DNA from 3 places in the Iodobacter arcticus genome. Region 2 is predicted to be linked to each of the others. Evidence: predicted binding sites of a transcription regulator. Region 2 holds the regulator's gene; each other region holds the start of a gene.

Region 1 (10,555 bases), on a different contig from region 2:
ACACAATAGTAAGCCGCTGCGGGTCACTAGCCGACGGCTTGGCCGCAATTGAATATGCCGTCCCCCCCACCACTAAGTTTTGCCCATTACCAATAAATACATTCAGTGTGCCATCGCTTTGCTTAATGGTCGTTGCCTTCACTAAGCTGTTTAAATCCAGCACCATCTGATCGCGCTGATCTAATAAATCATTAGGAAACTGCCCGCCACTACTTGATACCGCAATCTGGCCATTAATTTGTGCAATTTGCTTAGAAAGCGCGGTGACATGATCTGCTGCACTTACCAAACTGCCATTCACCCCTTGCCGCATTTCCAGCAAACGCTGATCAAACACCTGAAAACGATTTACCAAGCCCTGTCCATTACTCATTAAAGACTGACGGGCAGGCAAAGAAGCCGGGTTGGTGGCAATCCCCTGCACCGCACTAAAAAACGATTGCAAAACAGGCGATACACCCGCTGCCGGATCGGCCACCAGATTATCCACTTGTTTGATTTCAGCCTGATACGTACCGTAATAGCTATCTTGCGATACGGCAGTCTGCACTTGCTTGGTTAAAAACTCATCATATGAGCGCTGCACTGTATCCACACGCACACCAAGCCCGGTGAAGCCACTGCCCGTATATTGCGGATAAGGCGCACTTTGCTTAATGCTCTGACGTGAATAGCCCTGCGTATTGGCATTCGCAATATTATGACCTGTCGTACTTAAACCCAAGCTGGCTGCGTTTAAGCCACTTAAACCAATACCAAATACACTGGCGCCCATGATGCAACTCCTTTGCTACTATTTATCGGCACAAACTGCCAATACTTAAAGGCAGCTCAAAACCTGTGGTTTTTGCAGCCTCAGGTTTAATTGCTTACGCAAGCTGGCGGCGTAATTGCTCAGCCACTTGCGTTAATTTATTGGCATATTGTGGATCAGTGGCATAGCCGCCCGATTGCAAGGCTTTGGCATAGCCCTGCGCATTCGCCCCTTGCCCTACAGCATCGCTATAGCGGCGCTTAATCAGGCTGGCATAATCATGAAAAGCATCGGCATAAGAATCATAAACACGAAAAGTCTCTATCCGTTTTTGTGCCTGCCCACCCACAAACTCTGTTGTCACAATATCTGTGGTTTTGCCTTTCCAGTCTTTAGTGGCTTTAATGCCAAATAAATTATGGCTATCGCTCCCCGCAGCATCTTTAATCGGCTTTTTACCCCAGCCCGATTCTAAAGCGGCGTGCGCCACAAGCACATGCGGTGACACGCCCAGCGATGCCGCAGCACCTTCTGCATTAGCCGCCAATTTAGAAGCAAAAGAATCACCGCTTAAAACGGCACCTTTTGCCGAAACCTCGGCGGCTTTTGCCGCAGGCAAACTGTTATGAAATGAAGGCGAAGATTTTTGATAGAGCGAAGGATCACGCTGCAATTCAATTTGCCGCACAATCGACTCAGCAAAACCCACCCCGCCCTGCTTAGACCACATTTGAGAAAGCTGCTGATCGTGCATGCCACGGAACATATTGGCCGTATCTGATTCCATCTCATCGTATTGAGGTGTGGCTTCCCGCATGGATTTAAGCATCTGATTAGTCAGCAATGCTTCAAACTCACGCGCTACCGCCAGTGCGGCCTTGCTTGGATCTTGACGAGCCAGCTGGCGCAGACTGTCTACACCGCGCACATCAATGGCAAGCTCATTACTGGATGGAGTAGCAGAGGAGATCATACGGGGCCGCGCTTAATAAAAGTATTAAGCAGGTATGAAGCAATAACTATGCCGGAGTCGGGAGTCGGGAGTCGGGAGTCGGGAGTCGGGAAAGCGTAATTCAAAGTATCCCCTGATCAAGCAATGATTAAGAAATACTCATCAGCTATCAAATCACTTCTAGCTCAGCCTTCAAAGCGCCTGCCGCTTTCATGGCTTGCAAAATCGCCAATAAATCCTGCGGCGTTGCTCCTACCGCGTTCAGCGCCCGTACCACATCGCGCAAGGTGCTGGATTTTGGCAGACGCACGATAGGCCCTTTATCAGACTGAATCTGAATATCGGCATTTTGCACTTTAGTGGTTTTACCGCCAGCCAAAGGATTAGGCTGCACCACGGTATTTTCTGCCGTAATCGTCACGGTTAAATTGCCATGCGCAATGGCGCAGCTATCCAACTTAACCGCCTGATTCATCACAATCGAGCCCGTGCGCGCATTGATAATCACCTTAGGGCTGGATTCTGCGGGGGTGACATCAATGTTTTCTAAGCGTGATAAAAACGCCACGCGTAAATTATTATCTTGCGGTGCACGTACTTGAATCACTCGCCCATCCAAAGCCACAGCCGTGCTTGGATACTGCGCATTCACCGCATTCACCACGCGATTGGCGGTCGTAAAATCGGTCGTCAATAGCTCCAGCTGAATAAACTCGCCATTGCCTAATAAAGTAGGCACTGATTTTTCAACCGTCGCCCCCGATGGAATACGGCCTGTTGCCAGCTGGTTAACCTGAGTGCTTGATCCACCCGCCGATGCCCCCGCCCCAGCCACAATAATATTCCCCTGAGCCATAGCGTAAATTTGCCCGTCGGCCCCTTTCAGCGGCGCCATCAGGAGCGCTCCGCCGCGCAAAGACTTGGCATTACCAATCGAGGAGATCGTCACGTCCAAGGGCTGACCCGGCCTTGCAAACGCAGGCAAAGTGGAGGTGACGGTTACCGCTGCCACATTTTTTAACTGTAAATTGCCACCGCTCGGTACTTGAATCCCTAGATTGGTCAGCATATTCACTACCGACTGCACGGTAAACGGCGTTTGCGTGGTTTGATCGCCACTACCATCCAGACCTACCACGAGGCCATAGCCCACCAACTGGTTATTACGCACGCCAGCAACCGATGCCAGCTCTTTGAGCTTTTCAGCATGAGCAGGCACCAGCGCAAATAAAAAACAGCAGATCAGGGCAAAGCGAGACATACACACAACCTATTCAGACAACATTTTAAAAACACCAAAGCACAAATTTTAAAACGGCATCACATTTAAGAAAAACCGCTGCAGCCAGCCTATGGTATTGGCATCGGCCATAGAGCCAACGCCCAATTGCTCGATACGCGCATCGGCTACTTTATTGGATGAAATGGTATTGCCAGCCTTTATGTCGAGCGGGTTAATCACACCTGTAAAGCGTAGCGTATTAATTTGATTATTCACTGCAACTTGTTTCTCACCACCCACAATCAAATTGCCATTTGCCAGCAAATCAACCACCGTCACTGAAATCGTGCCTTTAAACGTATTGGTGCTATTGGTCGCGCCCTTGCCTTCAAATTTATTCGTTCCTGCTAACTTAACCGCAGCCTCGCCCTCGCGCGCAAAATATTTTTCAATATCAAAAGGCAACAGGGGAATATTGCCCTTGGTGCTGTAATCAAGCGATCCGGCTTTATTGCTGCTGCTATTGGAGGTATTGACGGCAGCGAGGTTTTCTTCGATGGTGATATTGAGCAAATCACCGATATTGCGGGCCACTCTTTCTTCAAACAATAAGCGCGAGCTATTGGGCTGAAAAATAGAGCCATTATTGATACTAGCCACGACCGGCTGGGCAGGCCTTGCCGTGGTCGGCTGAGTAATCACTGAGGGTGGCGTGGTACAAGCGGCAAGCAACACGGCAATCATTGCCGCAACGGCAAGACGAGCAATCATTTCAATCCTTTTAAAACTAAAGCTGCGTCAGTTTTTGCAGCATTTCATCAGATGTTTTAATCGCCTTCGAGTTAATCTCAAAAGAGCGCTGAGCCTGAATCATATTAATCAGCTCTTCAGTCACATTCACGTTCGACGTTTCTACATAGCCCTGATTGAGCGCACCCAAGCCATTAGTGCCTGGCGTACCGACCGTTGGCGCACCCGAGGCCGTGGTTTCCATATACAAATTTTCCCCAACCGATTGCAAGCCGGGCGGGTTAATAAAAGTAGCCAGCTGAATATTGCCCAGCTGCACCGGGGCCGCGCCATCATTATTCACAATGGCCGTAACCGTACCATCTTTAGCGATCGTCAACTTAGTCGTACCGGTTGGCACTTGCAAAGCAGGCTGCAAAGCATAGCCACTGGATGTCACCACCGCGCCTTGGCTATCCACTTGAAAAGAGCCATCGCGGGTATAGGCCGTTGTGCCATCGGGCATGGAAATCTGCAAAAAACCCTGGCCATTAATCGCCACATCCAACGTGCCGTCAGTCAGCTGCAAATTACCCTGCATATGAATACGCGCAGTGGCCACTGGCCGCACCCCCGTTCCCAACTGCAAGCCAGTAGGCTGCTGGGTTTGCGCGCTGGTCGAGCCACCGGGTTGGCGTAAATTCTGGTAGAGCAAATCTTCAAACACCGCACGTTCACGCTTATAGCCATTGGTGCTGACGTTGGCCAAGTTATGCGAGATAACATCGACATTCATCTGCATGGCATCCATGCCGGTTTTAGCAATCCACAGCGAGCGCATCATGATGCGTACTTCCTATTATTTTTAGTTTGATATGCGATGGTACGCACTAGGCAGAACCACGCTTTTTTAATCTGTGAAACACGCTGTTTAATCAATTTTTCTATGCGCGACTTGCAATCCAATCAACCTGTCAGCGTTAATAGCTGCGAGGCACTTCTTGCGTTTTGATCGACGGTTTGCATCATTTTAATTTGCAAATCGTATTGGCGCTGCGCGCTAATCATTTGCACCAATTGATCTACCGGATTCACATTACTCACTTCCAGTGATTCTGAAGCAAGTTTTACGCCAGCATCCGCCTGCGCCACTTCGCCATTTCTTTGGCGAAACAAACCATCACTGCCTTTTTCCAGCTCACTTTCAATAGGGTTGACCAATTTTAGCCGGCCAATTTCTACCGCCTGAGCTGGGTTATCAAACGGCGCACCATTGATCGTGCCGTCTTTTGCAATGGTAATACGCGTATTTTCTGGAATAGTCAGCGGGCCATTTTCACCCTGCACCACCAAACCACTACGCGTTTTTAAGAGGCCTGCCGCATCAATTTCAAAGCCACCATTGCGGGTATAAGCCTCCCCTGTAGGCGTTTGCACGGCCAGCCAGCCCTCGCCATTGACCGCCACATCTAAAGCACGGCCAGTTTGCTGCACAATACCGGGAGTAAAATCAGCGCCCGTAGTCTGCTCCACCACATAAGCACGGCTAGGTACACCTATGCCGCCAATCACCGGTACCGCACGCGCTGCCGTTAGCTCGGCCCTAAAACCCGGCGTGGCTACATTCGCTAAATTATTAGCGACAGACGCTTGCCTTAGCATCGTTTGCTTAGCACCCGTCATCGCTACATAGAGCATTCGATCCATTGATTTTCACTTTTCATGTAAGGCGGAAAAAACGCGGGTTGCACCCACCCTACAAATTATTAACGCAGATTTACAATCGTTTGCAAGATGGTATCTTGCGCTTTAATCGTTTGCGCATTGGCCTGATAAGTACGCTGTGCGGTAATCAGATTAACCAGCTCCCCGGTGAGATCAACGTTTGCATCTTCCACCGAAGCCGATTGCAAGGCCCCCAGATCACTGGTACCCGGATCATTGGTTCTGGGCTGGCCCGAGGTAAAGGTTTCTGCCCAGCGATTGTCACCTAAATTTTGTAAACCTTGCACGTTTGCAAAGTTAGTTAAAGTGACTTGCCCTACCGGCCTAGACTGACCATTTGAATACTTACCTTGCACAACGCCATCGCGGCTTACCGAAATACCGGTCAAAGTACCATCAGGGTAACCATCCTGCTGAATAGAATTCACCCCAAAAGGGCTACCATACTGGCTGGTACCATCCAGAGAAACGTGAAATGCAAAGGGCGTTGTTGCGCCAGAAGTCAGCGCGGTTGAAAACGCTAAGGGCGTATTACTCACTAATTTACCATTCGAATCAAAAGTCACATCAGGGTAAGGCAAACCAGCCACATTGGGCACAGAAACCAGATCGCTATCAAAGCGTGTACGCACCTCCCAAGTATTAGGTGCGGTCTTGGTAAAATACATGGTGAGATTGTGCTCAACACCTTGCGAGTCATAGACTTTTGCCGAAGTTGAATTCGTAAATGTCTTAGGATCTGCCGGGTTAAGCGCCCCAACATAATTAGTGGCAAGGGGGTTGGTCCGGTCTTTGGGCAACTGGCTGGCATCTAAATTCATACCCAGAGAAAGACCCGCACTTACACCGCCGCCTGCTACCTCAGTCCAGCCTGTGGTTTTAGCACCGATATTGCCCACTGATAATTGCAAAGGAGAAGGTGTGCCGCCTTTTTTCAAGGTGTTGGCATCAATATCATAGGGCCAGCCAGTGAGTTTTTTACCGCTGGCACCCACGATATAGCCTTCTTTATCCACTTGAAACTGGCCATTACGGGTGTAGCTCACCGAAATATCGTCAACCATGCGAAAAAAACCATTACCTGTAATCGCAATATCCAATGGATTACTGGTTGAGGTGATATTTCCCTGACCAAATTGTTGAGTGACCGCAGCAGTGCGCCCGCCCATCCCGGTAATCGTCGAGGAGGTAGCGAAAGAATTAGCATACATATCAGCGAATTCACTTCGGGACTGTTTAAAACCGACAGTACTGGAGTTGGCAATATTATTGCCAATTGCGTCCAGGCTCTTGGACGACACACTCAAACCACTCAAGCCCTGCTGGAAACCCATAACCTTACCCTCAAATTGTTCTATTCCACGACTAACAGCCCGGCTGATTTAACAGCAAACTAGCGCTAGCGGATTTGTTTCACATCACCAAACGCCACTGTTGTCTGGTTGGATAGCATGACATTCACACCGGTCTTTGCCAGCTCAACGCTACTTGCTATTTGCCAGGTCAGGGTATTTAAAGCAATTTCCTTGCCATCTTTCACACCGCGCGCAGAAATAAAATAATCGCCAGCCGCCGCCTTCTCGCCGTTTTCTAACTTACCATCCCAAAGCACACCCGCAGCACCGGCAGCTTGTTGCGGCAACGTAAGGTTGTCGACCACAGCACCATTTTTATCTGTGATCGTCACTTTGATATTGCTCACGCCCGCAGGCAGATCCACCCTAGCATCGGCTGATTTTGTGCCATCAAATTTCATTTGATTACCAACAGTCAGCACTTCTTTACCAATCAAGGCCGCGGCTTGGAAGCTTTGCGCCGAAGCAAAACTCGCCATCATCGATTGCATGGTGGTATTGAGTTTTTCGATGCCGGTCACGCTACTGATCTGCGCCATCTGGCTGGTGGTGGCCGCGTTATCCATCGGATTCATCGGATCCTGGCTCTGCAACTGCTTGACCAGCAACTTAAGAAAACGATCTTGCTGCTGGTCTGCAGCAGAAGCCTTGTTATCTGTTTTTTTATTAATTGCCGAATAGTCAGTCGTCGAATTAATCGTTGTGCGGGGAACCATGATGCCTCTCCAGAGCGTTTATCAAGACTGACCGAGCGCTAGCGTGCGCAGCAGCAGGGTTTTGGCCGTATTCATCACATCGGCATTGGTTTGATACGAGCGTGACGCTGAAATCATATTAGCCATTTCTTCAACCACACTCACATTAGGCATCGCTACATAGCCATTGGTATCGGCCAGCACATTTCTAGGGTCATAGACGAGCTTAGGCGGTGATTGATCTTCGATCACGTCGGCCACCCTGACGCCCACAGCCCCTTTTCCGCCGCCTGCAATCGGAGCCGACTGAAAAACCACCTGCTTGGCACGGTAAGGCTGGCCATTTGAGCTGGTAATCGATTCTGCATTCGCCAAATTAGACGCCACCGTATTCAAACGTGTGGTTTGCGCATGCATTGCAGAAGAAGCAATATCAAACACTCTGAACATCGACATGATTTAGTCCTTTATTGGCCAGTCAGCGCGGTGCGCATACCTTCAATCTTTTTTTGCATAAAGGTAATGCTCGCCTGATAGCGAATCGCGTTATCTGAAAACGCGGCCATTTCTGCATTCATATCCACCGTATTGCCATCAATGCCGGATTGTCTTGGATTGCGGTAAAGCAACGCTCTAGACAAGGGATCAACACTGTCTTTAGGCTGCAAATGACGCGGATCCGTACTTTGTAAGGGCTTGACTGGATTTTTTTGCAGGGCGGCTTCAAACGATTTTTTAAAATCAAAATCGCGCGCCTTATAGCCCGGCGTATCGTTATTAGCGATATTTGAAGCCAAAACTTCCTGCCGCTGGCTGCGCAGCGACAACGCCGTTGCTTGCGGGCGGAAGTAATCGTCCAAACGTCCTAACATAGCCAAACTCCTTATTCATCGAATCTCACACTACTGTAAGCAGGAAGTATGCCAAGCAAAAAGCCCGCATTCAGCGGGCTTTAGAAGGGAATCAAGCAAGGCTTCGGCAATTATTGCCGCCTTATATGCAACATCAGTAAAAAACACGAGCAGACAATAACCCAAAAAACGCTTACATCTTATTTTAATGCACCTATTGCTGCAGCATGCCGCTGCCGCTCAGCACTCATACGCAAGCTCTGATCCCGCAAAGCTTCTCCGTAACCTTGGGCATTTATTTGCCCTTCTTGATAGCGCTTTTTAGCATTGCTATTTTGTTGATTTAAGCTTTGCAGATTATTCTCATGCTGCTGATTTTCAAGCTCTCTTTTACGTGCTTTTTCTTTGCTAAGCGGATCCTGTGGCGAAGCAGGCAGAGCAGAAGCTCCAAAAACATGCCGCCAGCGCAAATAGCCATAAAGCCTGATCGGCTCTTGCCCCCCGCTTCTCACCGGGTATGTTTTATTGGTTTTCAGCTTTTCAATTCGTTCAATATTCTCTTGGTAATCTTTATTATCAACCGACTTCATTTGCTCATCGCTCAAACGATAGGGCGAACGAACCCTTTCTTGTTCGGCTTCAATACTTTTAATCATTTTTGTTCGTGTTTTCTCCATGCCACCTTCATTAAACCAAACCTGATCATCATCGCTAAAATTGCTGGGTTTAAACCATGCTCTGGAATCATGAACCAGTGTTTCAAATAACACCTTACTCGCTGGCAACACCGCCTCCTGCTTCGTCCATTCTGCAAAAACACCCTCATTCCAATCGGCCACTTTGGCTGGCCAGATAGAGAGCTCAGAAACAAGCGGTGTGTATTTTTCCAACATATTTAATTCTTGCTGCAAAGCCAGATCAGTTGTTTGTAAATCATGCCGGTCCTGCGTTTTTTTTGGTGCACTATCCAGCGAAGCAGACATACCGGCTAGCAAATGAACTTTGCCCAACATGCTTTTTCGCCAGCGTAAGAAAATGCCATAGTGACGATGAATAATCTGCAACAGAGGCTCTTCAACCTGTGTTTCTGTAAGCCACATTACCCCCGATGGCTTGCCGCTACCCACTCGGGTGGCCGCAATATAATCGTTAAAGGCTTTAACCGTGCCTGGATCAATCTTGAAATTGCTTTGATGAAAATCATTAAAATCTTTTAGACCTAGCAAGGGCACACTGGCAATCAAGGCTTCGCGGTACATTTGTGCCAAAGGAATTTGCGAAAGCTTTTTTGCATCCCCCGCCGCCGCCACACCAATAGAGCGTCCCTGATCATTTGGCGGATAGCCACCACCTACATCCGAATGCACACCGGGGTAGACCACCTCTTTACACTGTGCACCACTACCAATTGAATCAAGTGGAAACGAGCCACGCACTTCATGTGCCGATACCAGATGCACACAACGCTTAACCGCAGAACTGACCTGCAAGTTCTCCACACTAGCCCAAACATAGTGCCCTTCCACACCACCAATCGGCACAGAGTTAGCCAAACCAACCGAGGCAACCGTATCAAAAATGCCTAAAAAATCAATTTTTAAAGAAATACCTGCAATACCATCGCTGTAGTATTTTTGCAGCCAGCTACAGAAAACCCTAGCCTCGGCCGCGCCGCGTGAAAAACCAAACACCGAAAGACGTACAGAGCGAATAGTGGGTGAGCCTCGAACAATCGGTGCAATGGCTTTAGCTAGCTTTTGCGACCTATCCTGCAAAATAAAACCGCGGCCTCGGCTAGGTGCGCGGATTGAATATTGAGACCCTCGATCTCTCGCTGTTTCATCCAGCATTTCTGTCGCCAACTCAGCATCATCTTTTAAAGGATCACTGAACTGCGCCCCCATAATGGCCGCATGAATATGATTACTGACTTGCAATAAGGCCCAATTAATACGGACCTCGCCATGCTTCGACATGGCCAAGCCCAAGGTGTTGTCCGCCCCCTCCCCAGTATCACCCAGCTCAATAAAGGGCGTGCCGACGCCAGGAATATACGTTTTACGATAATACTTTTTCTCATCCTTTGGGATAACTGAAGACCACGCTGCGGCGGCATCTGCTTTAGCTGCTTGTTTAAGGACTTTCAATTTAGCAACGGTGGGTTCACCAGAGTACGCCTCATACAAACGCGCCACATTGCTATGAGCAAAAGCATCGGTATCACGGTATTTATTATTATTTGTACCGTCAAAAAAGAAACCTAGGTAAATGT
Region 2 (10,555 bases):
TTCATCCTCCCGCGCCTCCTGCACCTGTGGTGATGGTGCAGCAAAGCCATACAGAAGCGGCTTCGGCTCCTGTGGTGTCGTCATATAGCCCTGCTGCAAAGCGTGCTATGCCATCGGTAGTAAATATCTACACCGCCAAGGAAGTAAAAACACAACTACCGCCTTTGTTTAAAGATCCGCGTTTCCGGCGCTTCCTCGGGGATCGCTTAGGTGGGGAAGAGCAGCGCGCCTCAAGCTTAGGCTCAGGGGTGATTGTTTCTAATCAGGGCTACATCATCACGAATAATCATGTGGTGGAGTCAGCGGATGAGATAGAAGTGGCCTTGTCAGATGGGCGCACGGCGTCTGCCAAATTGATCGGGGCAGACCCGGATACCGATCTGGCAGTGATTAAAATTGAGCTAGATCACTTACCCGCGATTACTTTTGCCGATACCAGCAAGGCAGAAATCGGCGACGTAGTGCTGGCCATTGGTAATCCATTCGGGGTGGGGCAAACCGTAACGATGGGTATTGTCTCAGCCTTGGGGCGCTCTGAATTAGGCATCAATACCTTTGAAAACTTTATTCAAACCGATGCGCCTATTAATCCGGGTAATTCTGGCGGAGCTTTAATTAATACTAAGGGCGATTTAATTGGTATTAATACTGCTATTTATTCCAAAACAGGGGGGTCCTTAGGGATTGGTTTTGCCATTCCTGCTTCGACTATTCGCCAAATTATGGATGCGTTGATTAAAGACGGCAGTGTAACGCGCGGGTGGTTGGGCGTAGAAATGCAGGAGGTAACGCTTGAATTGGCGGCGTCTTTTAATTTGAAAGAAGCCGGAGGGGCTTTGATTGCCGGTGTTGTTCGTGGTGGCCCTGCGGATAGGGCTGGCCTGAAACCGGGGGATGTATTGCTTAAAATTGGCGGTGCAGAGGTGCAGAATGCATCGGCGATGCTTAATCTGATTGCAGCCTTTAAGCCCGATGAAGAAGTAGAAATGCAGGTGTTTCGCAAGGGAAAACCGGTGCTGTTACCGGTTAAATTAGGCAAACGGCCTAAATTTAACCGGCGATAGTTACGGCGCACCTGCCAAAAAAATCCACGCATCTGCGTGGATTTTTTTGTGCTTTAGCAAGGCGGTGCTACGGCTTGGTTGCTGCCCGTATCAATAAAGCCATCGCTAATCCAGCTGCCTGCGCTTAAGCGATTCCAAAGCTGGGTGCGCCCCCATACGCCATCTACCCAATCGCCTTGAGCGGTGCAGGCAATGGTGGCGATTTCGCCTCTTTGCAAGGAGCCAACAATGGCTGAGCTGAGTGACGGAGATTGGCGCAGATTAACTGTGCTCTCATTATTGCCCGGCGTTATTTTGCCGGAAGGCAAGGAGCTACCACCGCCAAAGTTGATTAATTCGCCACCCACATTAACCCGCTGACCATTACGTGAGGCATAGCCTTGATAAGGCGCATTGCCTTCGCGGAACGACCAACCCCCGATGATTTTGCCATCGACCGGTGTTTTATTACTGCCTTGCTTAAGGGCGAAGTGGACGTGTGGCCCTGTGGTGGAGCCGCCGCAAGGCAGGCCCATGCCGATTTTCCCCAGATAAGTGCCTTTGCTGACCGCAGCACCATTGCTTAGATTGGTTAGGTTTTCCATATGGTAATAGCTGCTGCTAAAGCCATTATCGTGGACAAGGGTAATCAGCCCGCTGCCATTACGTAAGCAGCTTTGATAAATCAGCCCGTCACGCGGGGCCAGCACTCTGCCATTGCCGCCTGCAAAATCCAGTGAATTAAAAGGACGGCTGGTCTGATCATCGCCATGCGGCCCGCCGGTTAGTCGCCATGCAGTGCCTTCTGCCCAAGGCAGGCCAAGCCCGGTCTGCACTTCTGCCAGCGGAGCACTGCGTTTCTGGCGCTGATTCACGCTCTGGGATTGCAGGAGCAGCTTTCTTTCATTGGGGGCAAAGAGCGCATCAGGTGCTTGTTCCAGCAATTGCCCGTATTGCTCGCTGCCCTCGATGGCTACCCGCCATTGGTTTGCAATGTATTGCGCCATAAAGAACCGTGTTTCGGGCACATCGTCAAGGTGCGAGGGCAGGATGAGGGTGGCGCTGCCCAAAACCCAGTGTTTATCAGGATGTATTTTTTGGATTTCGATCAGCACGCCTTGCTGCACGGTGGGTTGCAGCTGTAAGAGCATGGCTTGGCTGGCGGTTTTCTGCAGCTCGGGGCTGATTTCTGCCGCAGAGGGCAGACTAAAGAGCGTGGCGGATAGTAAGGCAAGTTGGGTAAGGCAATGACTACGCATACAGACCTCCTTGATAAGGATGCAAGCGGCTTAAACGGTGTGTTAGTCCGCTATCAGGCTTCGCAATTCTATCTTTGTGAAACAGAACCACGACAGCATATGGTCAGCTTGTGTGCGTTGTAAGTCAATGTTTTTACAGCTTTAATACTGCGTTTTAAAGCGCAAAATGTTTTAATTGCCCTGCAAAATAAGCATCTCTGCCGCCGCCAGATTATCGCTTTCTCCTAAAATCACCAGAATATCGCCTGCTTGTAATTCAAAGCTGGCATCTGGCTGGGTGGGGCGCATATTGCGGCGGCGTACGCTGCGTACTTCGATATGAAGGTTTTCTAGCTTGAGCTCGCCAAGGTGCTTACCAACGGCAGCGGCATCGTTGGCTAAGTAGATGGTGTGTAAACGTGGCTGGGGCCGGTCGCTATCATCGGCGTCTTCGCTTACGCCGCGATAAAAGCCGCGTAGCAGCTGGTAGCGGGCTTCGCGAACTTCACGCACGCGGTGGACGACTTTATTTAATGGCACGCCTAGCAGCATCAGCGTATGGGAAGCCAGCATCAGGCTGCCTTCCATGATTTCTGCCACTACTTCGGTGGCGCCTGCGTTTTTGAGCTGATCGATATCGCTATCGTCCTGAGTGCGAATAATCACCGGCAGCTCCGGGCGGATGGCGTGTACGATTTCTAAAATCTGCATGGCGGAATGGGTTTCGGCGTAAGTCACCACAATGGCGCTAGCCCGCATTAAGCCTGCGGCGATCAGTACTTCTCGCTTGGCTGCGTTGCCATAAACGACGGAATCGCCAGCGGCCGCGGCTTCGCGCACCATATCTGGGTCTAAATCCAGCGCAAAAAAACCTATTCCTTCTTGGCTTAATATCCGGGCCAGAGATTGGCCACTGCGGCCATAGCCACAGAGGATTACGTGGCCTTGGCTTTGCATACTGCGTACGGCCACCTGATGCAAATTAGCGGCCAGATTCATCCATTCTGAGCGGGCAAGGCGCAATACTAATTTATCGGAATGCTGAATTAAAAATGGGGTGATTAGCATTGATAAAACAATGCCAGCGATGGTGGTTTGTAGAATGTTTTCGGGTAAGAGCGCGCTCTTAGAGGCGAGCGCCAGCATGACAAAAGCGAATTCGCCCCCTTGCCCTATGGTAAAGCCGGTGCGCCAGGCTGCACCGGGTGTGCTGCCAAATAGTCTGGAGAGCCCGGCAATCATTAAAATTTTGCCGGGGCCGAGCAGTGCCAGCACCAGCAATACTCGCCACCATTGGGTGAGTAACACGGAGTAATTCAGATTCATGCCAACGGTTACAAAAAATAGCCCAAGCAGCAGATCCCGGAACGGGCGCACATCGTCTTCAACCTGGTAGCGAAAGTCTGTTTCGGCAATCAGCATACCTGCCAGAAAAGCGCCCAGAGCCAGCGATAAGCCTGCAAGCTCGGTGATCCATGCGATTCCTAAAGTAACCAGCAGCAAGTTGAGCATAAAAAGCTCACTGGAGTGCTGTCTGGCTACGATATTGAACCAAGGCCGCATCAGCTTTTGCCCGAAGTAGAGCAAAACCAGCAACACCACAATAATCTTTAGCGCGGCAAAACCCAGTGCCATCAGCAATTCATTGCCCGGAAAGCTGAGCACGGGAATCATAATGAGGAAAGGGACAACGGCTAAGTCTTGAAATAGCAAAATGCCGATGGCGTTTTGCCCCTGTGCAGAATGCAGCTCATTGCGATCAGCCAGTAATTTAGACGCCATCGCGGTGGATGACATCGAGAGCGCGCCACCCAGTGCCAAGCCTACTTTCCAGTCTAAGCCGGCCAGCAGGCAAATCACCATGACAACAGCCAGCATGCTGATGACTTGCATTGCACCCAAGCCAAATACGATGCGGCGCATGGCATTGAGCCGGGCAAGATTAAATTCCAGCCCCAATGTAAACATCAAAAAAACGATACCAAATTCGGCCAAATGAGTGGCCTCATCGCTGCTGGCAATAAAACCAAGTGCATGGGGGCCAATTAATAAGCCAACAACTAGGTAGCCAAGCATGGCTGGCAGCTTTAGGCGACGGCAAAGCACCACTGTTAAAACGGCTGCGGCAAGCAAGAGCAAGAGCGTAGAGAGTTGAATGGACATAGGCTGGATTCGTTTTTCTCTTGCGAATGACAAAGTGGAGGGTTACATCCTAGCGTTTTTTTCATTTCAGGTACTATCTTTTACCCTTGCAGCCGATCCGTTTTTAGTCTGGCAGGCTGCTGGCAACAAGCCGTTGAAGGCTGTATTTGCAAGATCATTGATCCTGATTGGCATATTGACAGCAGACGCAGGTGGCGGGACAGGGCCTGCTTCTCTTATACTTTCGCGCATATGAAAAATGCTGAATTTATCCTCGAGTGCGCTCGTCGCGTGCTACGGGTTGAGGCTGATGCTGTTTTCGCGCTGGCCGAGCGAATGAATGATCAGTTTGTTAAAGCGTGCGAGCTGATTCTTTCCTGCCAGGGGCGGGTGATCGTGATCGGGATTGGCAAGTCGGGGCATATTGCTAAAAAAATAGCAGCCACGATGGCCAGCACTGGTACTCCTGCTTTTTTTGTTCACCCTTCCGAAGCCGCACATGGTGATTTAGGAATGATCACCCGCAGTGATGTGGTGCTGGCCTTGTCTAATTCGGGTGAAAGCGATGAAGTGATTGCCTTGCTGCCAAGCCTAAAACGTTTAGGTCTTCCTTTGATTGCCATGACGGGCAATGCTGAATCTACTTTAAGTAAACAATCGACCGTGCATCTTGATTCGGGTGTGGCGCAAGAAGCCTGCCCGCTGAATCTGGCGCCTACCGCAAGTACTACGGCGGCACTTGCTTTGGGCGATGCACTGGCTGTGGCCCTGCTGGAAGCGCGCGGCTTTCAGGCTGAAGACTTTGCCTTATCGCATCCGGGCGGCAGCTTAGGCCGGCGCTTATTGGTGCTCGTGCGCGATTTAATGCATACCGGTGATGCTTTGCCTGTAGTGCAGCACGATGTTTTATTGCGCGATGCGCTGCTGGAAATCAGCAAGAAAGGCATGGGCATGACAGCGGTGGTGGATGCTGCAGGTAAATTGATGGGCATCTTTACCGATGGCGATTTGCGCCGCGCACTGGATCAGGGCGTCGATGTACGTGATACTTCGGTTTCCAGCGTAATGACCTTAGCCCCTGCCACGATTGAGGCGGATAAATTAGCCGCCGAGGCCGTCCAGCAAATGGATGCACGCCGTGTGAATGGTTTATTGGTGCTGGATGCGGGTGTGCTGGTTGGGGCGATCAATATGCACGACCTGCTGCGGGCACGAGTGGTTTAAAATGCACATAGATAGTGCGGAGCAGGCTTGTGTGGGATTGCAGCCGCCTGTTATTCCCGTTTTAAAAAGTGCCAAAAGCAGCTAAATGACAAATAGGAAAATAGTAATGACTGATATGGCAAAAGCGGTGCGCTTAATGATTTTTGACGTTGATGGTGTGATGACCGATGGCAGCTTGTATTACAGCGATGCGGGTGAAGAGCTAAAAGCGTTTAACTCGCTGGATGGTCACGGGCTAAAAATGTTACGCGCCAGCGGTGTGAAATTAGCCATTATTACCGGTCGTACTTCTTTGCTGGTTGAGAAACGTGCCAAAGATTTGGGGGTGGATTTTCTTTATCAGGGCGCTCACGATAAGCGGGCAAGCTATGAAGATTTACTGCTAGCCGCTGGAGTCGGCCAAGATGCCTGTGGTTTTATGGGCGACGATGTGATTGATCTTCCGGTGATGCGCAGAGTCGCTTTTGCGGTAGCGGTGCCTGATTCCCCGGAGTTAGTGCGTAAACATGCTCACTATATTACGGGCAGCTCGGGTGGGCGGGGGGCTGTGCGTGAAGTATGCGAATACCTGATGCAAGCACAAGGCACGTTTGATGCCGCTATGGCGCCTTACCTCGCCTGATGGCAGTGCCGGGGACTACTCGCCTGCTACCGTTGGCCCTTGTTGTTTTGTTGGGTAGCCTGACTTGGCTGCTCGATAGGGCGGCAAGTTTACCTGGCTCTGCGGTTGCAATTAATGCAAATCAGCCCGATATGTTAGTAGATAAAGCCACTGCGGTGCGCTTTGGTGAAGATGGACGCCCCTTATCTTTACTCACCGCCACCCATGTTTCTCATTTGCCTGCTGGCGATATCACCTGGTTGGAAAACCCACATTTACGCTATACCGCCCCCGATCAGCCCCGCTTAGAAGTCACTGGCGAGCGTGCTAAATCAATCAAACAGGGGAGTGAAGTCTGGTTTCCCGGCGTGGTTAAAATGGTTAGATCGGCCAGTGCTACGCAAGCAGAGTTAACGATTAATGGGCGTGATATGCGCGTTTTACCGCAGGAAGGACTTGCCAGCTCAGAAGCGCCGGCAATCGCAGTGATGGGCACGTATGTTATTGAATCAGTCGGTTTTATTGCTGATTCCAAGGCTGAAACGCTAGAACTTAAATCTAAAGTCAGGATGAGCTATGAGCCGATTCGCACCCGTTAAAGTTGTTTTACTCATGCTGTTGGCAAGCTCTGCATATGCAGAAAAAGCAGACCGGGAAAAACAGATCAATATTGTTGCTGCAAATTGTGTGATGAATCAAAAAACGCAGGCCAGCGTCTGTACCAAAGATGTGGTGCTGACCCAAGGCACACTCAGCATTCGGGCTGATAAGCTGACGGTACGTCAGGATGAGGCGGGCAATCAGTATGTTGCTGGCAATGGCGGGCCGGTTCGCTTTCGGCAGAAAATGGATGGCGGCAATGATTGGGTGGATGCCGAAGCGCAGCGCTTTGATTATGACGGGCGCACTGGCATTCTTAAGTTGATTGATAAGGCATGGGTGAAACGTGGGGAAGATCAAATTCATAGCGATTTGATTACTTACGATTTAAACAATGAAGCTTATCAAGCGCAAAGCAAACCAGAGAGCGGCGGGCGCGTCAATATCGTGATTACACCGAAAAAGGCACCTGCACCATGAGTAGTTCTTTACGAGCGGAGCAGCTAGAAAAACGTTACGGAAAAAGAACCGTGGTGCGTGATGTCACCATGGAAATTTCGAGTGGTGAAGTGGTGGGTTTACTTGGCCCAAATGGCGCGGGTAAAACCACCAGCTTTTATATGATTGTGGGTTTAGTCGGTATGAATGGCGGGCGTATTACGCTGGATGGCGAGGATATCGGTCATTTACCCATTCATCAGCGGGCGCGGCGAGGTTTAGGCTACTTGCCACAAGAAGCGTCTATCTTTCGTAAAATGACAGTGGCACAAAATATCACTGCAGTGCTTGAATTGCATTGTAAAAATCGCGATGAAATAAACGCCCGGCTTGATGAGCTGCTGCACGATTTGCACATTGATCATTTGCGTGATGCAGGTGCAATGGGCTTATCGGGGGGCGAGCGCCGCCGGGTAGAAATTGCCCGTGCCTTGGCCGCCAGCCCGCGTTTTATCTTGCTGGATGAGCCATTTGCAGGGGTAGACCCGATTGCTGTGATGGATATTCAACGTATTATTGGTTTTTTAAAGCAACGTGGAATCGGTGTCTTGATCACTGATCATAATGTGCGTGAAACCCTTGGTATTTGCGATCGTGCCTACATCATCTCCGAAGGTGCAGTGATGGCGTCTGGCGCTCCGAAAGATATTGTAGAAAACGAAAGTGTGCGTCGGGTCTATCTCGGTGAACATTTCCGCATGTAAATGAAACAAACCCTGCAGCTGCGGTTATCCCAGCAACTTAATCTTACTCCTCAGTTGCAGCAGGCTATCAAGCTGCTGCAGCTTTCCACCCTTGAGTTTCAACAAGAGCTTGAACAGTATCTGAGCGAAAACCCGCTATTGGAGCGTGGCGAAGAAGCCGCCGCTGGTGAGGCAGAGCAAGCAGAGCCGCAGTGGGAAATGGGTGAAGACGACGGTTTACGCTGGGAAGGCACAAGCCACGGCAGCTCGGATGATGATGATGATTTTGATCCGGCCAGCAATATCGCCCGCGATTTAGATTTACGCGAATACTTGCTGCAACAAGCAGGTTTGCTGCCTTTGTCGCATCGGGATAAGTCCTTGTTATTGATGCTGATTGAGGCATTGGATGAGGATGGGTTTCTTTCTCAGTCCTTAGAAGATGTCTTTTCTCAGCTGCCAGAGGAACTAATCCAAGATTATGAACTCGAACCTGATGACTTAAGAATTGCTTTAATTCGCTTACAGCACTTAGAGCCTTTGGGAATTGGAGCAAGAGATACCGCTGATTGTTTATGCTTACAATTGCGCCAGAAGCCAGCGAGCGCTGCCCGTGATTTAGCCTTGCAGATTGCCGAAAATTCACTCGATTTATTAGCTGGGCGGGACTACACTAGGCTTAAACGGGCTTTTAAATGCGAGGATGCTGAGTTAAAAGCAGCGCAGGAATTAATTGTAAGTTTAAACCCTAGGCCGAGTGCACAATGGTCTGTAGCATCGCCCCGATATGTAAGCCCCGATGTCGTTGTGCAAAAAGTACGCGGTGTTTGGCGGGTGAGATTACACGATGCTTCGATGCCTAAATTGCGCGTGAATCGTCTTTATGCAGATATCTTACAAAAAGGCGATGGCGGCCATTTAGCCCGTGAGTTACAAGAAGCACGTTGGTTAGTAAAAAGTGTGCAGCAGCGATTTGATACCATTTTGCGAGTAGCCACCGCGATTGTAGAACGGCAGCGCGCATTTTTTGAACACGGTGAAGTGGCGATGCGCCCGCTGGTGCTCAGAGATATCGCCGAAGAACTAGATTTACATGAGTCGACTATTTCTAGGGTAACCACGCAAAAATATATGCTTACGCCGCGTGGCCTATATGAATTTAAGTTTTTCTTCGGTAGCCATGTTGATACGGATGCCGGAGGGGAGTGTTCTGCTACAGCGATCAAAGCATTGATCAAGCAGATGGTGCAGCAAGAAGATAAGAAAAAACCTTTAAGTGATAGCGTATTGGCAGAAGCATTATCCGCTCAAGGTATTGTGGTAGCCCGGCGCACCGTTGCCAAATACCGTGAAGCGTTGCAGATTTACCCAGTAAGTCAGCGCAAAAGTTTGTAAGGCCCCAACGGAAGGAGTAACCCTATGAATTTGAATATCAGTGGCCATCATCTTGAAGTGACCCCATCTATCCGTGAGTACGTAAACAGTAAGATGGAACGAGTCATTCGACACTTTGACAATGTAATTGACGTTAATGTCATCCTATCCGTGGAGAAACTGCAACATCAGGTTGAAGCAACCGTTCACGTTCGCGGCCGCGATATCCACGTCGAAGCGACGGATGAAAATATGTATGCAGCCATTGACTTGCTGGCCGATAAGCTAGACCGCCAAGTTGTGAAGCACAAAGAAAAATCAATGGATCACCGTAACGAATCCATTAAGCAGCACCAGCCTACCGCTGAATAAAGCGACTTTTCTCACCTTAGCGGGAACCGGAATACTCAGGTTCCCGTTTTTGTTTTTAAACGACGGCGCTACAATGGGTGTCGTCCCTGTTTTGGTCTGTCTACAATGAGCTTGATCGCCCAAATTTTGCCTAGCGGAAATGTCTTCCTTGACATGGAAGTCGGCAGCAAAAAACGTATTTTTGAACAAGTTGGTATTTTGTTTGAAAATAGCCACGGTATTGCCCGTAGTGTTATTTTTGATAGTCTGTTTGCCCGGGAAAAGCTTGGTTCCACGGGGCTTGGGCAAGGGGTTGCCATCCCTCATGGCCGGATTAAAGGTTTGAAAGAAGCCACAGGTGCATTTGTGCGCCTTAATGAGCCTATCCCTTATGACGCGCCTGATGGCAAGCCGGTTTCCTTGGTATTTGTGTTGCTGGTGCCTGCTCACGCTACCGATTTACATCTGCAAATTTTGTCCGAACTGGCTCAGCTTTTCTCAGATAAAGTATTGCGCGAGAGTCTGCTGGCGGCCACTGAACCCGGCCAAATCTGGAAGCTAATCAGTACTTGGGAGCCTTATGCCACAGATTTCAGTTAGACAGCTTTTTATCGATAACGCCGAGAAGCTGCGACTGACGTGGGTAGCAGGGCAATCGGGTGCGAATAATCTGCTATCTAATGATGCATCTGAGCAAAAGCCAACACTCTCTTTAGTCGGCCACCTGAATTTTATCCACCCCAACCGCATTCAGGTGCTTGGGGTGGCAGAAACGGTTTATCTGCTGCAGCTTAGCCCCGA
Region 3 (10,555 bases), on a different contig from region 2:
TACCCAGCAGACTCAGCAGGCAGAGCTGCAAGCTAAAAAAGCCAAGGGGCAAAGCGAAGCGGCTACCGAGATTTCTGCTCAGGGCTTATCGGTGATTTCTGCTGCGGTAGATCGCTTTTCGGAAATCGAGCATTCCGTTGGCGAAACTCAAAGTAGCATTGATGATCTGGCGCAGCGTGTAGGCAGTATTTCTGCGGTGATTGCGGTGATTCGTGATGTAGCCGATCAAACTAATTTGCTGGCTTTAAATGCTGCGATCGAGGCCGCCCGTGCAGGTGAGCAGGGCCGTGGCTTTGCGGTGGTGGCCGATGAGGTTCGTAAGCTGGCAGAGCGTACCAGCACCGCTACGCGTGAAATTGGTGAAACCATTAATGCGGTGCAAGATAGCGGCCAGACGGCTAAATCGCGCATGGATGGCATGGTGGTGCAGCTGAAAGAAGGGATACGCCAAACCAAGGAAGGCGGCGAGGCGGTCAAAGCGATTCGCGCAGAATCCGCAGCTACTGCTCTGGTTGTGGGCTTGATTGGTGATGCGCTGGCGGCTCAGGTGCAATCTAGTCAGGCGATTAGAAATGATGTGGATGAAGTGGCGAGTTTTTCTTCAGGTACTTTAGATGCGGCACAGAGCACCGTGGCGGTGGCTCAATCGATTAAACAGGTTTCTGATCAGCTGGAAATCTTGATTAAACAATTCCGTTTGTAAGCTATTCTGAGTGTTGCCAGGGCCGTTTAGAACACGGTCTTCTTTGTATAATAAAAAGACAATCAGTAACAAGTACTTACAGTAATCATCAGGTGAAAAATACCTTCGTGTTAGTGTCGATTTTCACTGCTTTTTTTATAAAAAAACGGCAGGATAGCGGCATAGGGTTGTTCAGGAACAAGCTTAGGCTTGTACGCAAGTTGCGTGTTTGAGCTGCCCAACTATTACTCTATGGAGATGCACGATGTCAGAGCCTAAAACTCATCCGCTTTTTTTGGCTGCGGCCGTTTCAGTTATTTTGGCTTCAGGGGTAGGAATGGCCAATTGGCTGGGCTTTATTGGCAAACCTCCTGCTGAGCCGCAGGCGGTAGTGGCATCGGCCCCGGCGGTGGTTAGTGCGCCTGTACTGGCCTTGGTGGCCACTCCAGCACCTACTGCGCTACCGACTGCCGTACCTACTCCGGTAGCAGTACCTGCAACGGCTGTGCCAAAACCAGCGCCTGCTCCCAAGCCGCATCCAACGCCCAAACCTAAACCTAAGCCGGTGGCTAAACCTGCCGAAGTAGCTCAGCCCGAGCCTACTTTACGTCCTACACCAGTAAAAGAAGTATGCCGCAGCTGCGGACGAGTGATTTCGATTCGCACTGTAGAGAAAAGAGGCGAAGGCTCGGGTGGCGGAGCGATTGCCGGCGGTGTTTTAGGTGGTGTGGTGGGGCATCAGATTGGTGGCGGTAATGGCCGTACCGTGGCCGAAGTGCTGGGCGTAATTGGCGGTGCGGTTGCTGGCCATCAGGCAGAAAAGCAATATCGCAGCGTAACGGCTTATGAAGTGCGTGTATCGTTTGAAGACGAAAGCGAGCGTACTTACAGCTTCCAGCAGCGTCCGCCGTTTAATCAGGGTGATCGCGTTCGCACCAGTGGCGATAGCATTGTGCAAAATTAATTAAGCTGATTAAAATAACAAAAGCCGCAGCAATGCGGCTTTTGTTATTAAGGGCTCATGATTTTACTGCCGGATTGAGCAGATTAAAATCAGCTGTTTTCCATCCCTAATTCTTGGATTTTCCGAGTAAGGGTATTGCGCCCCCAGCCCAGTAACTCTGCGGCTTCAATGCGCTTGCCACCGGTATAGGCGAGGGCACGTTCGATCACTACGCGCTCAAAAGCGGGGGTCAGCTCATCTAAAATACGGCTATCACCGCGGCTAAGCCGCTGGCTGATTTCGGCACCTAAATGGCTTAACCAATCTCCGCTGCGAATCGCTATTTCACCCTTTTCTGCGCTGAGCTCTGGTGGCAGATCGCCGGGCTGAACCAAGGCTCCGGGCGCCATCACGGTAATCCAGTGGCATAGGTTTTCTAGCTGGCGCACATTGCCAGGAAAACTAAACGCAGCCAGTTTAGCCATCGCATCGTCAGTGAGGCGCTTGGCTTCAATGCCTAGCTCGCTGGCTGATTTGCCAAGGAAGAAGCGCGCCAGCAAGGGAATATCTTCTGATCGCTCACGCAGCGCAGGTAAGCGCAGGCGAATCACATTAAGGCGGTGAAATAAGTCTTCCCGAAACTGCCCCTGCTTGACGCGCTCTTCTAAATGCTGATGCGTGGCGGCAATGACTCGTACATTGGCTTTAATGGGCTGATGGCCGCCTACCCGGTAATAAAAGCCATCCGAAAGGACACGTAATAAGCGCGTTTGCAGTTCGGGAGGCATATCTCCAATTTCATCTAAAAATAGCGTGCCGTTTTCTGCCTGCTCAAAGCGACCCTGCCGCTTGGCGTCCGCGCCGGTAAAGGCGCCTCTTTCATGGCCAAATAATTCGGATTCCAGTAAGTCTTTAGGGATGGCCGCGGTGTTAATGGCAACAAAGGGACGGGCAGAGCGCGGGCTGTGCCGGTGCAGGGCGCGGGCGACCAGTTCTTTTCCGCTACCCGATTCGCCGGTGATTAACACGGTTGCTGCAGACTGGCTTAAGCGGCCAATTGCTCTGAAGACGTCTTGCATGGCCGGAGCCTGGCCGAGGATTTCTGGCGCAGGCGACGCTGCTTGAGCTGGGCTGCCTTCTTGGTGGGTGGAAAATCGCTGGCTTTCTTCGATCGCCCGTCTGATCAGCGCAGTGGCCTGATCTACATCAAAGGGCTTGGGCAGATATTCAAACGCGCCGCCTTGAAATGCCGAGACGGCACTATCCAAATCTGAATGGGCGGTCATGATAATTACGGGCAGATTAGGCCAGTCTTGCTTGACGATCTCTAAAAATTGCAAGCCAGATTCGCCGGGCATGCGGATATCGCAAACGATGGCTTGGGGCTGTTCCTGCGTGAGCTTGGCAAGGGCTTCGGTGGCAGAGGAAAAGCTGCTATGCGAGATGTTTTCTCTGGCAAGGGCTTTTTCAAATACCCAACGAATAGATCGGTCATCATCAATAATCCAGACAGCGCTCATGGTTTTTCCTGTGTGGAGTCGTGTTGCCAGCCATTGAGTGGCAGAAGCAGGCTAAAGCAGGTTTGGCCGGGGCGGCTTTCAAATTCGATGGTGCCGTGGTGCTGCACCACAAAGGTATGGGCCAGATGCAGGCCAATGCCTGTGCCACCGGGGCGGCCGGAGACCAGCGGGTAAAATAGTGTTTCTTTGAGTGAGTCGGGAATCCCAGGCCCGTTATCAATAATTTGAATTTGCAGTGCAAGCGGAAAGCGGCGGCGATTGAGCGTTACTTGCCTTGCGATGCGGGTGCGCAAGAAAATCTCACCCACTCCTGCCATTGCCTGCACGGCATTGCGAACAATATTGAGCACGGCTTGTATCAGCTGCTCCTGATCGGCAATCAGGTTGGGCAGGCTGGTGTCGTAATCCCGCTTAACGGATAAGCCATTGGGAGTTTCGGCCAAAGCAAGGCTGCGTACTCGCTCCAATACCTCATGAATATTGAGCTCGGTTAGTTTAGGCAGGCGATGCGGGGTAAGCAGGCGATCGAGCAGCCTTTGCAGGCGCTGCGATTCATCAATAATGACCTGGGTGTATTCTTGTAGCTCACGGCTATGCAGCTCGCTTGATAGCAATTGGGCCGCGCCACGTATTCCGCCCAGCGGGTTTTTGATTTCGTGTGCCAGATTACGGATCAGCTCTCGGTTGGCTTGTTGCTGCGCTTGCAGCCTCGCTTCATTCACAATTTTGCGTTGCTGATCCATCTGGCGGATTTCAACCAAGGCCGCCGCTGCGCTGGTTTCGATGGGGCTGGCAGTGAGCGTGACATAAACATCGCCATGATTGGTGGAAAGCAGCAGCTCGTGCTCGGTAATGCTGATGTTTTCGGTGCAAGCGGTGATCACCGCGCTCACAATCGGGCTATGTGGCTCTAGGCAGGCGGAGAGCGTCATCCCGATATCATCCTGGCGCAGACTGAGCAGGTCGGTTGCAGCAGGGTTAACGTAAACCAGCGTGCCATTGGCTGCAACGGCAATGACAGCATCGTCTAAAAATTCAAGGCCGGAGAATGGAGTATGGCTCATGGCTGCTTGGCCCCCAAGGTCGTATCTTCAGATGTGTAGCAATTTGCGGGCCAGCTGAAAAGTGGCGCAGTCTGGTGCTTTAGAGATAAGCATACACGAGCAATGCACCATGGTGGTGCATTGCTCGTCTGGGTGGTGCGCGAGTGTTTGCTAAGAGGGGAGTGGTTGTTTTAGCGCAGACGGCTGATTTCAGATTGCAGAGCGCTGATGTTTTTTTCGTGCAGAGTCATGTTATTGCGAATACGGCCTATTTTTTCCACATACTTTTGTGGGCTGGCTTTTTCTTCAGGCGTTTTGCTGCTTTCGGCCTCAGATAATAAACGACGTGCATTGGCGAGGTTTTTTTGCTCGCTGCTAAGCTCTTCATTCAAAATTAAATGGCGATTACTATCGCGGCTTTTTTGTGTGGCAGCATCTACACGAGGAAAATTACCGGGTGTGGCTGTTTGCGGGCTGCGCTCTCTTGGGGCCGCATTACCGCGGGAACGAGGCGCAGGGATCATCGCGCCTGGCTCGGCCAAAATACGTTGCGCATTGCGCATGGGAATATTGGAAAAAGTGACATTACCTTGCTCGTCCACATACTTATAAATATCAGCGTGGGCTAGCGGGGCAATGCAGATGATGGATATTAAAAGATACTTTAGCATGGGCGTAACTTAACATTAATCAGACTTGTATTCACTATGGCCTAATGGTTTTTCGGGCGCAATTAAATCCCTAACGCGTTGTTTTAATTCTTTTGCTTCAGGGAAGCGGCCTTCTGTTTTTCTATCCCAGATAATCTGCTCCATGCAAGTCACCACAAAAATACCGCCTGTGCCTGGCTGCAAAGCGACTTCACCCAGCTCTTCAGAAAAGGTGGAAAGCAGCTCTTGCGCTAACCACGCCGAGCGCAGCAGCCAGTTGCACTGGGTGCAATACAAAATACTGATGCGTGGTTGCCTGATCTGATTCATTAAAATTTAAGGCCTAGTTGATGCAATTGCTCTGCGGTATGGGCGGCGCTGGTGTGGTGAATGCCATGCCAGCCTAATTGTGTCGCGGCATCTGCATTTTTGGCCACATCGTCGATAAAAACCAGCTCATTAGGGTGTAAATCAGGAATCGCTTGAGCTATTCGCTCAAACATAGCCTGATAAATGGCCGGATCGGGTTTGATTAAGCCTAAACGGCCAGAAACCACAATATCTTTAAAGCGATGCAAAAGGGGATAGTTTTCCCAAGCATAAGGGAAAGTCTCATCCGACCAATTGGTCAGGCCATAAAGCGGGATTTCGGCAGCTTCTAATTGCTCCATCAGTGCAACACCCTCAGCGAGCGTGCCGCGTAATGTTTCTGGCCAGCGGGCATAAAATGCAGTTATCCATTCTGCATATTCAGGAAATTCGGCCTGTTTGATTTGATTGGCTTTCGCAATACTTCGGCCACGGTCTTGTTCGATATTCCATTCACCATTGCAAACATGGCTTAAGAAAAATGCCCGTTCTTTTTCATCGACAATTAATTTTCGATAAAGATAATCAGGATTCCAATCAAATAAAACACCACCAAAATCAAACACTACGGCACGAATAGCCATGATGAAATGCTCAATGGATAAGAGATGACTCTATTGTACCCGTCAGCTTGGCAGATTGTATGACACTGAGGCTTATTTGATATTCAGTGTCCAATGTATTTACAGGGGAGGTAAAACCTGCGGCTTGTACGATTCAACGCCGCCGGTTTCATTTGATTGGCTTTAGATCTCTAAGCTGTAATAGCGATAAGTTTGATCGAGCTGATAGCCCAGTGATTCATATAAGGCCTGCGCGTGGTGATTATCGTAGGCTGTGGATAAATCAAGGCGCACTGCGCCAGTTTGCTTGGCATGCAGACGGGCTTTGTCCATCAGCAGGCGTGATACACCCATGCCTCTTGCGGATTCATCAACAAATAAATCGTATAAAACCCAGACTCTGGCTGCTGCTATTGAGCAAAATGAAGGGTAAAGCTGGATAAACCCAAGCCCTTTGCCTTCATCATTACTGGCCAACAAAATGACACTTTCATTTAATGCGAGCCGTTGCTGCAAAAAATCATGTGCGATTTGTAGATTGCTCTCTTGCTGATAAAAAATACGGTAGGCATTAAATAAAGGCGCTAATTGATTTAGATCATCTAAATTGGCATAGCGGATAAAACATGGTTTAGTCATCAATACTTACCTTTTTTGATACGAGAGGATCAAGAAAAACGCCGAGTAATTGAGCAAGGCCAATGGCCAGTGGAATAGCGCCTGTCCAACAGAAAATGGATGGAAAGTCACTATAGCGGAAAAATACTAACAAGCCTGCTCCTACTCCGACAAGGGTGAGCGCTTGGTGCAAGCGAGTGCTAGCCGTGCTTATTTTTGTAGAAGATAAGTTTTTTATAATTTCTTTTGCAGGAGAATTAAATAACTCTGGCGGAATTGGCAAGTCCTTGGAGAGCATTTTTTGGATTGTTTCATGCTGCAACTGAAGCTTTTGATGGTGAAAGTAGAACACGATCGCCACGATAAACACCGGCATTAAAATAGACACAATACAAATGATGGTGTCAGGAGGGAAGAAGGCTTGCAGAGCATTCATGGTGTTTTCCTTGGGCGGCGGTATACGTTTATTCTGACGTCATACCACCGTTTTTGGCAAGGAAATCGCGATAATGGCTAGGGGCAAGCTGTCACTGCTGCTGTCATATTGAGTGAAGCAGTTTTAATAACGCTCTTTCCAAGTGGCATTACAGGTTGATTGTAAGTATTTGAGCGCACGTTCCATGTAAAAGTCAGGGCGATCAGGATCATTATCTGCAAGGGCATCGCTGGCGGCATTGTTTAAATCGTTGTACCAGAATTTTTTGAGCTCATCTTTATAGATGTCAGGAATATTATTCTCAATAAAGTCATGGATAGATTCTGAGTTAAATCCTGATGTTCTAAAGTGGCTAATGACTTCTTTTGCCTCACGTTTTAGCATGCTGGGCTTTAAAGGCAGACCGCTTGCTGCAAATAAAAATAAGGTGGAAATAACGCTGTCGTCATCGTTATTCTGATGAGTGAGTTTCCGCCAGTTATTGGCGATTTCATGATCATGGTTACTAATTTCACTGATATCACCATCACAAATATAGTAGGCCTCAGGCATAAACTGAGGCGTTTTCATTTTTGTTAGCTCATTAGCTATAAATAAATCCATTTCTATTTGTGCTGTTTGCTGAATAGAAGTGGGGGCTGCTGCAAAAAATAGCTTAAATCGCTCTGTATTTAATGTGGCTTTTTTATTTGTTGCAGATTTAATGAGTTTGCTGATTTCAGCCCGATTCGGTAGTTTTAATTTAGCTTCTTTCACCCATAAAATGAGCATTACGCTTTGAATGAGCGATTCTGCATCACAAAAAGCATCTGCAGTTAAGCTCATTTTCTTTGCCAGCCAAAAACCTAAATCTATTTTTTTCTGATAGCCAGATCTTTTATTGACCTCTGCCTGATATTTAGCTAAGGAGATATGCTCAGCCGAAGTTTGCTGATTTAAATATGATTGTTGCTCTTCGGCTGATTCATTCTGCGGCTGAATCAGCAGCGTTTCACGGGGCATGGCGTGCAGTTTTCTGAGCATATCAGCCCCTGCCTTGGAATGAGATAGCAGGGTATTGTTGCGCAATGACAGGGCCGCAGCTTGAAGATCGCCCTGAGAAATACTTTCAAGGTAGAGGCTAATTAAATTAACGGTACGAATTAATGCCAGCTCAATATCCGGGCGCAGATAGGCCGTGCCAAAGTAATTGGCAATCTGTACCATGCCTTTGGCTAAATCTGCGTGAATGATCTGTATGCGTTCAGGCGTAATCATTCCTTGCGCTACGCCGTAGCTTAAGGCTTTTTCAAAGAAACGGCGGCTATCAAAAGTGGATAGTGTGGTAGACACTATGCTCATGTATTTTCCTTTTAGATTGCAGATTCTTCGGCGTCATTTTCAAGATCAATGCTTTTTAGCAAATCTTCAATCAGTGTGTTGCTGATCGTTTTGCTTTCTTGCTTGATATATTTAGCGAGTAAGCGGCCTTGCAGTTCCAGAATAAGGTGGTCGAATACATCGGCTAGCTCATGAAATAAGACCCAAATGGTTTCTTTCCAATCGCTATCAGCAATTTCTGCGCGGGAAATATTCCATTTTAATTTATCGATAATATGTTCTGTGGAGTGAAACACTTCAAAGAATTCTTTAATTTCATCAAGCGTGCTACTTCCATCATCACAGATAAAAGGCAGTGTTGTGCTGGTATTACAGGCGTGCAGCACAAAGTTAAATACGTCTTCGTGATAGTCATTAAAATAATCCGCTAATGTTTCTATGCCTGCTGGTTTAGTCTGGTAAATGGCCTCTAAATAATCCGCTGTTTCATCGGCACTTTTATAAATGACCAGATTCATCATGGCACGCAGTTTATCTTTGCTGCGATCGCCGTATTGCGTATCTAGCACAATGGCGCGGGCAAATTGCTCAGGCGTAACCATCAGGCTGAGTACTGATTCTTTGGATGAGTCGTATTCACGCATAATAGCGAGTAAGTCTTTAGCCGGTACTTCTTCTAAAATTTCAGCCAGCGCATAATCACCGTGCTGATCTGCAATATCTGATAGCTCTTTTTCTGCGCCGATAATATCGCCGACTAGAATTAATTTTGATGCATTGATGATTGCTGGATGCATTTCAAATCCTTTATCTCTTTAATTTTTGAGCTGAGCAAAAGTTTTTTGGCTACTTTGAGCCGGCTTGCTGAAAGCGTAACGATTTAATTGTTTTCAGTTTCTACTGATTCAAAACCCTGCTCGCTCAGCCAATCTGATCCCGATTCATTTAATTGAAGCGCGCCATCTTCATCATCGTCGAAATCGTCGTTTTCAATGACTTCGGCGTGGGCGGTGTGCGTACCGTTGCTGCGCATAAATTCTAATGCAGCGGCCATGACCATAAAGAAATCGCCGCCTTCTGCTTCTAAAGTGGCATTGATTAGTTTCTCTGCCCAGTTGGCGATGCTTAAATGGCTGCTTAGCTCATCCCATGAAATAAAATCATCGCCATAGCCTTCTGGCTCGCTAAAAATAATGTGCTGCATTACTTTGGGACTATTAAAGCTAAAAGCATTGTGAAAAATAACTGCGACCATTTCTGGGGCAAATTCAATCATCGGCAGGATGTGGGCAATTTCCCGGCGTTTTTCATCAAGTCGTTTTTTAAGTGCAGATCTGCCTTCAGAATCGCTGGATAAATCATCTAGCTCGGCTTCATAGCTGGCGTAAAGATCGGCAAAGTAAGGGGCAATGCTCACTGGATGATTCCTTTAATGTATTTTTCGGCAATGTCGCGGGCAATCTCTAATGGATTGTCGATAAGGCTACGCTGCCGATAGTCGTCGTATGCTTGGCGGCGATGCGCATCGGTCAGTACTTCATAAGCTTCTTGAATCGCCCGAAACTGCGCTACTGCAGCTGGGTCAGGATTTTTGTCGGGGTGGTATTTGGCGGCATTTTTACGGTAAGCGGATTTGATTAAATCAATGCTGGCAGTGGGGGAGATGCCTAATTTTGCATAATGATCTTGAATAACAGACATGTGGGCTTTCTTTCCTATGGCGCATTGGCGGCATTTTTAAGCGCTGGCTAGTGTTGATGCAAGGATCTTGTTAAAGAGATGCTTGCGATACTGTTATATTCCGAGCTGATTTTGTGTGTATTTTAAACGAAAAATAGCAAAGCACCCTTGCAATATCAACTACTTATTGCAAGGGTGCTTTGCTTACCGCTCAGGCTGGCTAGGCGGCAGAGTAAGTGTGACTGGCTTGTTTCAGATGGCGCAATTCGCGCCATAATACGCCAGCAATCATGATACCAATCACTGTATTGACTAATGGTAGTGCAATATAGACACCATTGACGCCCCACCACAGTGGGATTAGCCAAAGTGCCGGTATTAACAGCAGCGTTTTACCTAAGGTGCCAAGCATCGACAGGCGAGTGAGTGCCATGGCTTGCAGTGCAATCACGCCTACAATAATCGCGCCATCAAAAGGTAGCGCAAACAGGTGGATTCGCAAGGCGTTTGTTGCTGCTTCGATAAGCGCCTGATCTTTGCCTGCGTAGAGCATCGCAATGGTATGCGGGAAAAACTGCACTACGGCTAGCAGCGCTAGGCTGATCGCTAAGCTTACCTTTAAGCCGTAGGATAAGGTTTGCGCCAGTCTTTGCGGTTGATTTGCACCAGTAGCATGGCTTAACAATGGCTGCATTCCCAATGCCAAGCCATGTATCAGCAAAATAAAGACG

The links. Region 2 encodes sigma-54, which starts transcription at its own class of promoters, with help from an activator protein. Its sites were predicted from a motif close to CTGGCACGCTTCATGCTT; they were not measured.
Region 1: the regulator sigma-54 is predicted to act here: its motif matches at 8,342-8,359, upstream of flgB (flagellar basal body rod protein FlgB).
Region 3: the regulator sigma-54 is predicted to act here: its motif matches at 4,246-4,263, upstream of glnL (nitrogen regulation protein NR(II)).

Annotation. Positions count from the first base shown of each region.
Region 1 is NZ_JBHTBQ010000033.1:2,217-12,771, reverse strand. It holds gene flgK (flagellar hook-associated protein FlgK) at 1-775, opposite strand, end outside; gene flgJ (flagellar assembly peptidoglycan hydrolase FlgJ) at 870-1,727, opposite strand; gene ACFQNF_RS14185 (flagellar basal body P-ring protein FlgI) at 1,876-2,967, opposite strand; gene ACFQNF_RS14180 (flagellar basal body L-ring protein FlgH) at 3,016-3,699, opposite strand; gene flgG (flagellar basal-body rod protein FlgG) at 3,716-4,501, opposite strand; gene flgF (flagellar basal-body rod protein FlgF) at 4,624-5,364, opposite strand; gene flgE (flagellar hook protein FlgE) at 5,424-6,716, opposite strand; gene ACFQNF_RS14160 (flagellar hook assembly protein FlgD) at 6,782-7,453, opposite strand; gene flgC (flagellar basal body rod protein FlgC) at 7,475-7,888, opposite strand; gene flgB (flagellar basal body rod protein FlgB) at 7,900-8,304, opposite strand; gene ACFQNF_RS14145 (T6SS phospholipase effector Tle1-like catalytic domain-containing protein) at 8,484-10,555, opposite strand, start outside.
Region 2 is NZ_JBHTBQ010000019.1:120,692-131,246, forward strand. It holds gene ACFQNF_RS11780 (Do family serine endopeptidase) at 1-1,064, shown strand, start outside; gene ACFQNF_RS11785 (peptidoglycan DD-metalloendopeptidase family protein) at 1,118-2,302, opposite strand; gene ACFQNF_RS11790 (monovalent cation:proton antiporter family protein) at 2,474-4,444, opposite strand; gene ACFQNF_RS11795 (hypothetical protein) at 4,437-4,679, shown strand; gene ACFQNF_RS11800 (KpsF/GutQ family sugar-phosphate isomerase) at 4,676-5,647, shown strand; gene ACFQNF_RS11805 (KdsC family phosphatase) at 5,754-6,269, shown strand; gene lptC (LPS export ABC transporter periplasmic protein LptC) at 6,275-6,847, shown strand; gene lptA (lipopolysaccharide transport periplasmic protein LptA) at 6,825-7,328, shown strand; gene lptB (LPS export ABC transporter ATP-binding protein) at 7,325-8,050, shown strand; gene ACFQNF_RS11825 (RNA polymerase factor sigma-54) at 8,051-9,424, shown strand; gene hpf (ribosome hibernation-promoting factor, HPF/YfiA family) at 9,449-9,775, shown strand; gene ptsN (PTS IIA-like nitrogen regulatory protein PtsN) at 9,881-10,354, shown strand; gene hprK (HPr(Ser) kinase/phosphatase) at 10,335-10,555, shown strand, end outside.
Region 3 is NZ_JBHTBQ010000014.1:335,673-346,227, forward strand. It holds gene ACFQNF_RS09590 (methyl-accepting chemotaxis protein) at 1-703, shown strand, start outside; gene ACFQNF_RS09595 (outer membrane lipoprotein) at 948-1,646, shown strand; gene ntrC (nitrogen regulation protein NR(I)) at 1,736-3,145, opposite strand; gene glnL (nitrogen regulation protein NR(II)) at 3,142-4,209, opposite strand; gene ACFQNF_RS09610 (DUF4124 domain-containing protein) at 4,380-4,859, opposite strand; gene ACFQNF_RS09615 (Rdx family protein) at 4,875-5,168, opposite strand; gene ACFQNF_RS09620 (HAD family hydrolase) at 5,168-5,791, opposite strand; gene ACFQNF_RS09625 (GNAT family N-acetyltransferase) at 5,954-6,409, opposite strand; gene ACFQNF_RS09630 (DUF6249 domain-containing protein) at 6,402-6,824, opposite strand; gene ACFQNF_RS09635 (hypothetical protein) at 6,948-8,165, opposite strand; gene ACFQNF_RS09640 (hypothetical protein) at 8,177-8,941, opposite strand; gene ACFQNF_RS09645 (hypothetical protein) at 9,025-9,561, opposite strand; gene ACFQNF_RS09650 (DnaJ domain-containing protein) at 9,558-9,845, opposite strand; gene ACFQNF_RS09655 (MATE family efflux transporter) at 10,045-10,555, opposite strand, start outside.